DNA from 2 places in the Oceanobacillus sp. FSL W7-1309 genome. Region 1 is predicted to be linked to the other one. Evidence: riboswitches for the same ligand, from Rfam matches in the RefSeq annotation. Region 1 holds a riboswitch; the other holds the start of a gene.
The links. Region 1 has a riboswitch for preQ1 ahead of queF (preQ(1) synthase). Riboswitches for the same ligand answer to the same signal wherever they lie in the genome.
Positions count from the first base shown of each region.

Region 2: another riboswitch for preQ1. It lies ahead of queC (7-cyano-7-deazaguanine synthase QueC); the one in region 1 lies ahead of queF (preQ(1) synthase).

Region 1 is NZ_JBBOBX010000001.1:2,509,689-2,515,710, forward strand. Features, by position in the region: gene NST46_RS12120 (coenzyme F420-0:L-glutamate ligase) at 1-856, shown strand, start outside; gene NST46_RS12125 (zinc ribbon domain-containing protein YjdM) at 1,023-1,364, shown strand; PreQ1 riboswitch class I at 1,665-1,711, shown strand; gene queF (preQ(1) synthase) at 1,811-2,299, shown strand; gene NST46_RS12135 (hypothetical protein) at 2,442-2,726, opposite strand; gene NST46_RS12140 (MarR family winged helix-turn-helix transcriptional regulator) at 2,988-3,398, shown strand; gene NST46_RS12145 (MFS transporter) at 3,416-4,633, shown strand; gene NST46_RS12150 (hypothetical protein) at 4,932-5,387, shown strand.
Region 2 is NZ_JBBOBX010000002.1:1,792,301-1,798,322, forward strand. Features, by position in the region: gene NST46_RS21485 (helix-turn-helix domain-containing protein) at 66-479, shown strand; gene NST46_RS21490 (MFS transporter) at 1,109-1,456, opposite strand; gene NST46_RS21495 (cupredoxin domain-containing protein) at 1,783-2,163, opposite strand; gene NST46_RS21500 (hypothetical protein) at 2,796-3,335, opposite strand; gene NST46_RS21505 (TetR/AcrR family transcriptional regulator) at 3,427-4,023, shown strand; PreQ1 riboswitch class I at 4,488-4,534, shown strand; PreQ1 riboswitch class I at 4,778-4,821, shown strand; gene queC (7-cyano-7-deazaguanine synthase QueC) at 4,866-5,525, shown strand; gene NST46_RS21515 (VUT family protein) at 5,528-6,022, shown strand, end outside.

The DNA of each region.
Region 1 (6,022 bases):
CTATCCGTCAGATGAGGTTGGGAATCACTTAGTGAGTATTGATATGCTTGATGAAAAAGGAGTTAATCCTTGGACAGATGTTTTAACAGAAAAACAATTCCGTGATTACTTTGGATATTTGAAGCATACATTTACTGGTGTAGATTATATTGAGTATTATAAATCACTTATTGAGGAATTTGGGGTTGAATGTGAGGTTATCTTTTCGAACAATCCGAAGTCAATTCTAGATTATACAAAGAGTGTGCTTGCTTGTGATATTCATACGAGATTCAGAACGAAAAGAATTTTGGAAGCAAATGGTGGGGAGAAGGTTTATAGCCTTAATAATATCCTGGCAGAGCCAATTGATGGCAGTGGATATAATGAGGAATATGGACTGTTGGGTTCAAACAAATCAACAGAAGATAAGGTAAAGCTTTTCCCGCGTAATTGCCAGCCGACAGTGGACAGAATTCAAAGTATGCTGCAAGAGAAAACAGGAAAAAATGTGGAAGTAATGATTTATGGAGACGGAGCATTTAAAGATCCTGTAGGTAAAATTTGGGAACTCGCAGATCCAGTAGTATCTCCTGCTTTTACAGCTGGACTTGAGGGAACACCGAATGAAGTAAAATTAAAATATCTTGCAGATAATAATTTTTCCGATTTGAAAGGCGAGGAACTGCAGCAAGCAATCTCAAAATTTATTAATGAAAAAGATGAGGATCTTGTTGGAGCGATGGAAGCACAAGGGACAACTCCGAGAAAGCTTACGGACTTAATTGGTTCTCTTGCTGACTTGACTTCAGGAAGTGGCGACAAAGGTACGCCGATTGTCTTTATCCAAGGATATTTTGATAATTATACGAAATAGGGATTTTAGTAAGCAATGCTGGTTATTTTCTGGCATTGCTTGTTTTAGTTTGAACATCATTTAAAGTAGATTCGCGGAACTTTTATAATACAATTCGGGGAAGGTTGTTAATGCAAGACGTATATGGCATGATAAGAGCATATATAATGGATGGAGGAAGCATGTGATGAATGAAGTACCAAACTGTCCGAAGTGTAATTCGGAGTATACATATGAAGATGGAAATCTATTTATATGTCCAGAGTGTGTGCATGAATGGACTATAGAATCAGGTAAGGAAAACAATGAAGATGAGCATGTGATTCGAGATGTAAACGGAAATGTCCTAAAAGACGGGGATACAATCACTGTAATTAAAGATTTGAAAATAAAGGGAAGTTCATCTGTTGTAAAGGTAGGGACGAAAGTGAAGAATATTCGATTAGTTGATGGCGATCATGATATTGACTGTAAAATCGATGGCTTTGGAGCAATGAAGCTGAAATCTGAATTTGTTAAAAAAGTTTAGATGTTTAGGCTTTGAAAAAGGCATGATGTTTAAAATAAATTGCTTATATGAAGATAAAAAGGACTTAGCTTTTACTGCTAGATTCAAGCATTGAGTCAAGTCCTTTTACCAGGTTTTTCATGATCGATGCTAGCATCGTTGATATAGATGTCGTTGCACAGATAAGGGTGCTTTTCTTTTATAACACCTATTGACAGAAAAGTCTATGTAAATGGAAAATTTTACTTAAAACTACCTCTTATGCTGTTTTGTGTAAATTGACATATATATAATTCATCTATATAATAAACTCGTAAATATGCGAAAGAGGTTCTTAGCTTTAACCCTCTATAAAAAACTAAGGAAAGTGATGCGATTAAAGTCGTGTGCCTTAGGGGTACACGGCTTTTTTTGGTAGGTCTGCAAGGTAGATTTTTATCTGAAAACAAATAAGTGGAGGGAATTACATGAAGGAACAAGATTTGTCAGGATTGACTTTACTAGGAAACCAAGGAACATCCTATGTATATGAATATAATCCAGAAGTGCTGGAGGCATTTGAAAATAACCATCAAGATCGGGATTATTTTGTAAAATTAAATTTTCCAGAGTTTACGACGTTATGTCCGATGACAGGGCAACCTGATTTTGCAACGATTTATATTAGTTACATACCTGATGTAAAAATGGTAGAGAGTAAATCGCTCAAACTGTATTTATTCAGCTATCGCAACCATGGCGGATTTCATGAGGATAGTGTAAATGTTATAATGAACGATTTAATTAAGCTAATGGATCCGCGATATATTGAAGTATGGGGGAAGTTCACGCCGCGTGGTGGTATTTCCATTGACCCGTATTGCAACTATGGTAAACCTGGAACGAAATATGAACAAATGGCAGAGCACCGGATGATGAACCATGATATGTATCCTGAAAAGGTTGATAATCGTTAAAATTAGGTAGGATCTAGGATTGTCATTAAATATATTCAATGCTTTGTTAAGATAGTATGGGGGATTCGTCAAATCGAAGAGTGATGACGAATCCCTTATTTGTTTGCGTTTATTTAACTTAATCTTAGGATAAGGGTTTTCATTAAAAGTTTCTATTTTCTTGACGATCTACCTTTTGAAGCTGCTGCCTTAAATTATGCAGCAATTCCTGTGTTTGTTGAAATTGAGGGTTCTGCAGGGCTTGCTCTCCGTATTGGTTCTGTGCTTGCTGCAATACATCTTCAGCCCGCTGCAGCTGCTCAGTAGCTTGTTCGTATTGCTGATGGTCTACGCTTGCATGATCTTTTGCTGATTGGATCGATTCCATGGACTGGTGGACAAGTTGAGTAGCTTGTTGAATCTGGTCGTGTGGGTTATGTTGAACCATAAAAAAGCCTCCATTCTTTTGTTTAAAAGTACCATAAACTTGGTTAAACCATTGTTGTTATATTTCCAAAGAAAGTTTGTATTATGTATGGAAGACAGTTAAAAAGGTGGACGTTAGGGATAAATAATTGAAATGAGAAGAGCAATCATTATCTGTATTTCGATTATCCAATTAAAAAATAATGAACATCCCCATCTGCCCTAGACTTTTATGTTAAAATGGTATATAGTTACTTAGGTAACTTTTTAGGAGGGGTTTGAATTGTCCCAACGATTTTTTCAATTAAACATGCAATTTACAAGAACGTTTAGGAAAAAATTGAATGAGCATCTAGTTGAAGTAGGTTTATATTATTCCCAATGGAGCATTGTTTATTATTTAAAGCAGTGCGGATCGGCTACTCTTGTAGAGATAACGAATTATTTGGATGTTGAGAAGCCGACGATATCTCGTACTGTCAAACGGCTGGAGGAACAACAATTAATTGAACGTCTTCCAAGTGAGGATAAGCGAGAGCGGAAGATGCAATTGACAAAAAAAGGCTTGGAAATGTATGAAAAAGCTTATGATGTTGTCAATAAATTTGAACAATCATTACTAGCAGAAATTCCTGAAACAGAAATGGAAGCTTCGTTTCGAACAATTCAGCAACTAAGAGATAAACTTAAGTAAGGAGAGTAAGTATCAGTATGAGTCAAAAACCTAAATTATGGACGAAGGACTTTATTATGGTCGCGACATCCAATTTTTTGTTATTTATTTCGTTTTATATGTTAATTGTAACGTTAGCTATTTATGCTGTAGATCAATTCGATGCCTCCCAAAGTCAGGCAGGGCTTGCATCGAGTATTTTTGTGCTTGGAGCAGTGCTTGTCCGTCCAATTGCCGGAAGAATTATAGATAAGGTAGGCAAAAAGAAATTGCTGCTCTTTGGGCTCGCTTTATTTTTGGTCTTTATGCTATTTTATTTCCCAGTCAATAATTTGGCTGCATTATTAGTCATTCGTTTTATTCATGGTTTTGCTTTTGGAATTAGTACGACAGCTACGAGTACAATTGCGGCAGATATTATCCCAATTGTAAGGCGTGGTGAAGGAATGGGGTACTTTGCAACAAGTACAAATTTAGCCATGGCAATCGGTCCATTCCTAGGATTGTATATTAGTCAACACTTTAACAATCCGATGATTTTTATCGCTACTACTGTCTTCGCAGCTGTTGCATTGATTGCAACAGTTTTCTTACGTGTACCAAAGGTAGATATTGTGAATGAACCGACCCCAACGCGAAAAGGATTTCATATTAATGATTTCTTTGAAAAAACCACTATTCCAATCGCAATTCTTGTAGCTACTGTAGGTTTTGTTTATTCTAGTATTTTATCCTTTTTCTCTGCATATGCAGCGGAAATCAACTTGGTAGATGCGGCTAGCTTTTTCTTTATCATGTATGCAATTTTTCTGGTAGCTTCTAGACCTTTTACTGGCCGATTATTTGATGCAAAAGGCGAGAACAGCGTAGTATATCCATCGCTTTTACTATTTGCTGTGGGATTAGTTATTTTAAGTCAAGCAAGTGTTGGAATCAGTTTACTTTTAGCTGGAGCGGTAATCGGAGTCGGTTTCGGAACTTTCCAATCAAGTGCTCAAACGATTGCTGTCAATCAGGCTCCAAGGCAACGAATTGGACTTGCAACATCTACATTCTTTGTGTTCTTTGATTTCGGTATCGGTGTCGGACCTTTCTTGTTAGGGTTTGTTTTACCTCTTATCGGATTTAGAGGATTATATATTGCAATGGCGGTTATTGTTCTATTAAGTGTAGGAATTTACTATATCGTTCATGGAAAAAAAGCAGCAGAGCAAAGACGAATCAATATGGACAGTACGGAAATGAAAATATCTTAACGGGCGGGGAGGAAACTCTTCGCTTTTTTCTTTATTTTTACGGTAGAGTTGTAGTATTCTATCAACCTCTTTTAAAACGTGGAGTTGATAACATTTTTATATAGAGTACAGGGTCTTTTCTAACGAAACTTAAATACACAACGTTATCTGAATTTTCATGTTTTAGCACCATTTAAAACAAGCAAAATTTTTCATTAATTTATTATTTTGAAATTTCCCTTTAGTGTGTTATCCTTCCATTAAGTCGCGACTTACTATAAAATTTGGAGGTTGTTAATATCTTAAAAAAATACTTATTATGGGAGTAGTAGCATCGTTTTTAGTCTCTGCGTTCGCTTTTAATGTCTCAGCAGCAGTTAGTCGGGTAATTGGAGTGACACCTTACGAAGCTCAAGAAATTGGTCTAAGCTTTGAAACTAGTGAAAGCATAACGAGAAGTGAGCTAGTTAATTTCCTTCACGAAATAGAATATGCAGAATCCTCTGAAGATGCATTAGACAATGTACGCTTTGGCATTGCTGCTGGAATAGTGACATATCCACTTTCCAATTTTGGAATTAGCATAGGAGCAAGTGGAGCTTCAGGGTTGCTATCTATTTTTATAATTAGCAATGACCTAGGCTCAAGAGGTATTCAAACTGTATTAAATAGTTCTACGGCAGATAACTTTTTAATAAGTATTGAATATGAAAGAGGTAATAGGGGACAAGATTATTGGTATGAGGCATCAGATATAAGTGTAGTTCCCAACTGAGGATAACCCTAGAACAAGTTAATTTAATAGAAAATATACTCAAAAGACCGTTGAGAAAATCCCAACGGTCTTTATTATTCAGATAAAAGTTTACTAGCTCTTTTTATTATTAAATATAAATAACTCATATACAAAAATGTTAAAGACAACAAGTACACCTAGCGTTATAAAGCTACTAGTTTTGGGTAAATCAAAAATAAATACTATAATGATTAAAAAAAGTAGAACTGGAATTGCTTGCAAATAATTTTTCTTGCGCTTACTCATCTGGGTCAACCCCTTTGCCTTTCATAGATACTATCGGTAAATAGCGTTCTATTTGATATTAATAAATTCAAAGTTCCTATGAATAAATATTATATTACAGCAAGTCTATAAAATCAAAAAATTGAACATCAATCGAAGGTGGAGTCCCTTTCTAAATCTTTGATTTAGTTGGGGGTTAACCTTCGCGTAGTACGGAAGTAATTTAATGACTAAACATTAAATCACAGAATGGAAAAGATCTATGACTCTGATTCGCAGATAAGATGTAATGATAACAACCAATTTAATTTGGGAAAATTATTTGAAGGTCCATCAAGGAATGGCGAGTAATACTATACTCCTCACTGACTCCAAAAGATGCAAAATGC
Region 2 (6,022 bases), on a different contig from region 1:
AGGGTACAACTCCTTTAAAGCCTTTAATTATTGAATATCATGTACTTGAAAAGAGGTTTTTATACATGAGAATAGAAATTGAAATGAAAGATGAAACGTATGAAAAGATAAAGAATGTAATTGACTGGATTAATTTAGATAATTCATTCCGTGGGAGAAGTGATACTCCAGAAGCCAAAATTGAGGATTTTATAAAAGGAGCAGCCATTTCTAAATTATTGGATGTTGAAGCAATGTCCCCTGTACTAAATTCTGGGGGCTTGGATAGTTTAGAAGTTAAAAATCGATTTAAGGACATTGCGAAAGAAAAGAAAATTAGACAAGTTGATATTTGTAAAAGGACTGGACTTAAAAAGGCAAACCTTAGTTTGATCTTTAATAATGAAAAAACGTTAAGAGCGGACACTTTTTTTGCTATTTGGCTGGCATTAGGCTGTCCACCTATTCATGAGTGTTTATATATTAAAAAATCCGACTGAGATGGAGATAGAACGAGTAAAAAAACCCGTTTTTTTTATTTTTTTGGAATAGTACAAGTCACCCTCACCATACGTTTAACTAAACTAAATAAAAACAAAGCAAAAGTTTCTAATGATTAAACTTCAGGGGTTTATTAACTAATTGAATCACTGTGGTTGTATTGCAGCAACAGCAATTTGAAGATTCTAGATAAATTTAATGTGTGCAGGACTTTACCTGGTGGCTCATCCCTCTGATTCAAGAAGAAAGGGGCTGAGATAATGACGGTATTTGAAAGCTTGGTCATCTGTATGTCATTTGCTTCTTTGATCGTATCCGTACTGTCTTTTCACCAAAAAAAATAACCACCCATATCGCCCAGCCAGCAATTTGTGTGGTTATTTTTCGCTGATTTGTGAGCTGCCCTTTAAAAAGCTACTGCACAAACCCGCTTGGTGTTACAGCACCAAGCCTTTTTTATATTGTATGACTATAGATATATATTGATACCCGATTTTAGGCTTTAAAAAAACTTTGCTGAGGAGATTGTTTGTTGCTCATTGAACTTGCCTTAAATCACCTACTCTACGGGTATAATACAATATGACATGGTAAAACTAAATTGGATGATTATATAGATAATATGAAATTAAACAATGTCTCGTTCTTCCTTACTTGATTTTTCAGTGTCCCGTCTTCCCCATAACACATTCTGCATCACAATACCAAAAAGCCCAATCAGTGCTGTAATCATTCCTATCACTTGGAAAATAGTGAACACCCCAAATAATTGTACAAGGAATCCACCAGTAATGGGGGCAACCAGTAAAAGGATTCCATTCAGGGAATTGTACATTCCCGACATCTGACCTACCTTTCCATCTGGACTTTCCATTTGTAATATATAACTAAAAACTACACTAAATATACCAGTTCCTACACCTATTATGAGCGAGGCTCCAATCAGCCACCAATAACTCGCCCCTGGCCAAACCACTATATTCCATCATCTACTTAACAGTATGCTCAATTTGTCAGGGATATTGCTTTCAAGTCTACAACTACAACAAAAGAAGCGATTAGCGAATCATTTTTTGGCATGATATTGTCCCTCCTATTTTTACATGTGATGCTTACATGAATAAGATTACTGGTACTAGTCTTATTATAGCCGCTAATTAAATCACAGAAATTAAACCCAAATTTGCATCGAAAACGTATGGTAAAGAAGACATAAAAAATAAAGCGATAGAATAGCTCTCAAGCTAGACTATCGCTTATTAATGTGTATTAACAAAAAGTAAGATCATTTAATCCTGCTTATTATTTGATGATTACTTCTCCAACCATTCCTTCATTTTCATGAAACCGACAAATAAGTTCGTATGTACCGGCTTCTTGCGGTTCTATGGTAATGGTTTTCTGTTCTCCCGGCTGAAGCTCGGCGTCAATACCAAGCTTTTCCACGGTGAAGGTATGTTGCTTCTGACCTACATTTTCCAATAATAGTTCTGTCGATTCCCCACTAGCAATCTTAATCGCATCTGGATTAAAGAAATCATCGTGCAACTCGACTATCATCTCATTTACCGGCTCCATTGGCTCTGTTCCAGCCCCGCTTGCTGCAAACACATGGAGTGGCACTGAAATAGACATAACCATCATTAACGCAAGTAATCCAGCTAAGGATTTTTTGATAGACATATAATCCCTCCTTTCCTTACACTATTTTCTTCAAGTTATTACAAATTATTAGGATATTTATTTTAGGAAACATGAATGGTATTTAGGGATTTTAAAAAGAGCAATAAAATTTAAAATGGATTTCTTTATGATACAGTTCGTGAAAAAAGATAATGTTGTATGGAATAATAAGTAATATTGTTGTCCATAATTCTGGAACATAACATTTTAATACAAATGCCTGAAGGGGATAGATAAAGATATTTAAAGCAAAAATAATGTTGATCCCTACCCTAGGAATAAGTAATATTGATTGGTTGTTATTGTTATTAAAGCAGATGCGAGAATAAAGAGTATACCCACAACCAAGGAAAAACGAGCTGCAGTCATTGTTTCGAATTGATCGATCTCTCTTTTGACGAACGGAATTATTCGCTCACGGACAACTGGGTATGTTTTTTTACCATCTTTCAATCAGGATAATTTCTTCAAAATTATGAAGCATGAAGATGATTAAAAAGGACCAAATTAATAGATTGATATCCACAGACATCCACCTTTAAAAGTAATTTTATTCATTGGATTAACGGCAATCATAATTGTAAAAACAAATAGCCAAGTACTGCTTTCTTACAATTCAGTCGAAATATTTTTTACATTGTGCCTTTTTGCTTTTTCGGGAATAACGTATAGCTGATACTTATTATAAAATCAATGACCAAAACCAGCGTCCAGAACTGTATGGTACGTAACAATACTTGAGTCTGTGAATGATCGTTGATATAAAGAATAATACCCACTAATATTCCCCCACCGATTAACCAGGACAACAAATGACGATACCATCCCTCCCGTTCTTTTCTGGCATGTGCTTTTCCATATTTTATTTTCATCGGTTCATTACCATTTCCGAATCGATAACTAAAACGCGCATCCGCCCATTTAATCATTTGATGGCCAAAGGCTACACTTACTCCAATATAAATCGCAGCAATTCCATGGAAGATAGTCGCAACTGCTCCATTTTTCAAATCAAATACAGTTACAATAAGCAATATGAGGTCGACAATTGGTGAACAAATGAGTAAAAATGTTCCCAATCGCTTTTTCTTAAAAATATATCTAGATGTCAATCCAGCTAAAACAAACACCCAAAATCCAATCTCACAGGCTATAATCAACCAACCAATCAACAGGAACACTTCCTCTACATTTTATTTAATACGTTTGCATTAAAATAATAACAGAATGGTTTATTTAATACAAGTGTGTTAAAATAAAAATATGCCAAAAATAGTTGATCATTATAAACGAAAAATTCAGATCGCAGAAGCTACATGGAAAGTCATTGTAGAGGAGGGAATCGAACAAGCAACAGTAAGGAAAATTGCCGAGACTACTGGACTGTCCGTTGGTGCAGTAAGACACTATTTTGCATCACAGTCAGAATTGCTGCGCTTTTCCATGGAATTGGTTTCAGATCGTGTCAAGCAACGGGTAAAAACAAGAAAATTTCCAAAGGGTCCGGTATCGTTGGAATTTATTGCAGATGGTGTGTGTGAAGTTCTACCCATCGATGATGAGCGAAAGATAGAAATGGAGGTATGGCTGGCTTTTTCTGCAAAAGTACTTGTCGATAACACCCTCCATGAACTGAGCAATAAAATGTACAACGACATGCATCAAGGATTTAAGAAAGTCATAGAGACCTTGCAATTATTACAATTTGCAAAGGACGAACTTGATCTCAATATGGAAGTAAACAGGCTTCATGCAATCGTTGACGGTATGGCTATGCATCACGTATTGAATTCGAAGCAACTTACTCAAGAAAAAATGATCCAGACTTTAAACTATCACCTTCAATCACTTTGCAAATAAGTTATTCAATGCGTTAGTTTATTTATTACAATACCGCCTAAACCGTAAAAAGCTGATGAACTGTTACGACGATAACGAATGCTATCGCCAGGTATCATCAGCTTTTTGGATTATATCAATCGGCATGTATTCTTATATCTTAACCTAAAGAACTATTAAACATCACTATGTATATTCACTCATGCTGATCACCACTCAAGTCAACTGCTACTGTTTTTCTCCATTCAGCAAACGTTACAGTAGCCCATTGGATTAATACAGGTTTTAAGATTTCTCAGGAAGCATTTATTAAAGAAGTTATTCAGTTATCGCGAACGCATATTGCTTCTGTTAAGTTTGTTGGGAAGGTGTAAGCAACGGGACAGCTTTTTAGCAATTTCACCCTACTAATAGTGCTCACCTCAACCAACCATATTGACACCCTCCGCTTTCTCAGCTATGATAATTAGGAATGAAACACAGAATCGGAAGAGGTTCATAGCTGATACCCTCTATAAAAAACTATGGATACATTGACGATTAGCCATGTCCATATTGGATGTGGCTTTTTTTGTTAAAATCGTAGTTTGCTATAGCCTCTCTTAGTGTTTTTGAAAAATACGGGGAGGTTTTTTCATGTCTGGAAATAGGCATATATAGGAGTTAAAAGAATTAGACAAACAAGTATTTCGACTGGTCCTTTCCTGTTTAAAATCTAGGTTATACAAAGGTATGGTCATACATATTCCGAGAAGAATATAATCTTTAAAACGAATAAAAAGAGGTTTTTAGCTACCCTCTTAAAAAAACTAAGAAAACAGCCTTTCTTAGTGCTGTATTTTCTTTTTAAAAGGAGTTTTTACATGAAAAAAGATAAAGCCATTGTTGTCTTTAGCGGAGGACAGGATAGCACGACCTGTTTATTCTGGGCAATGGAACAATTTAGAGAAGTTGAAACAGTTACGTTTGATTATGGGCAACGCCATAAATTAGAAATTGAATGTGCGAAAGAGATTGCAGAAGACGTTGGTGTAAAACATCATATTTTAGATATGTCGCTGCTTCATCAACTTGCACCAAATGCCTTAACGCGAAACGATATTGAGGTAGCTGATGGAGATGAAACGGAGCTACCAAACACTTTTGTACCAGGAAGAAATTTACTTTTTCTATCCTTCGCTGGTGTGTTGGCAAAACAAGTTGGTGCTAAGCATTTAGTGACAGGGGTTAGTGAAACGGATTTTAGTGGTTATCCAGATTGTCGAGATAGTTTTATCAAGTCATTAAATGTAACGCTAAATCTGGCGATTGATGAACCGTTTGTAATCCATACACCGCTAATGTGGTTGGATAAAGAGGAAGTCTGGGGGCTTTCAGATGAGTTAGGCGTATTGAATGTCATTCGGGAAAAGACACTGACTTGCTATAACGGTGTAAAGGCTGATGGCTGTGGAGCATGTCCAGCTTGCAAGCTTCGAAATAATGGGTTAGAGCAATACTTGCTGAAAAAGGGAGAGAAATAAATATGTTACGTGTATTCTTTTATTTAATTTCAATTGTCACGGCTAATGTTATTACTGCGGCAATGATGCCTTTAGAGATTGGTATATTTATTATTCCTATGGGAACATTTCTAATCGGTGCGACATTTATCTTTCGTGACTTGGTGCAAAACAAGTACGGAAGAGCAAAGACCTATTTATTCATTCTTACCGCATTGATATTATCCGGTGTGGTCTCCTCTTTACTGGGAGATACATTAATGATTGTTGCAGCTTCCGCCCTATCCTTTATTATTTCTGAAACGGCAGATACAGAGATTTATACGAGGTTAAAACTGCCAATCGCATGGCGCGTATTTTATAGCGGAATTGTTGGTGGATTACTAGATTCCGTTGTTTTCGTAATTGTTGGATTAAGTCCACTAGGTGCAGGTTTTATCCCTTGGGGGGCCGTTCCAGCAGCAATTACAGGCCAGGTAATTGCGAAAACCGTTATTCAGCTGATTGGAGCTCTGGCA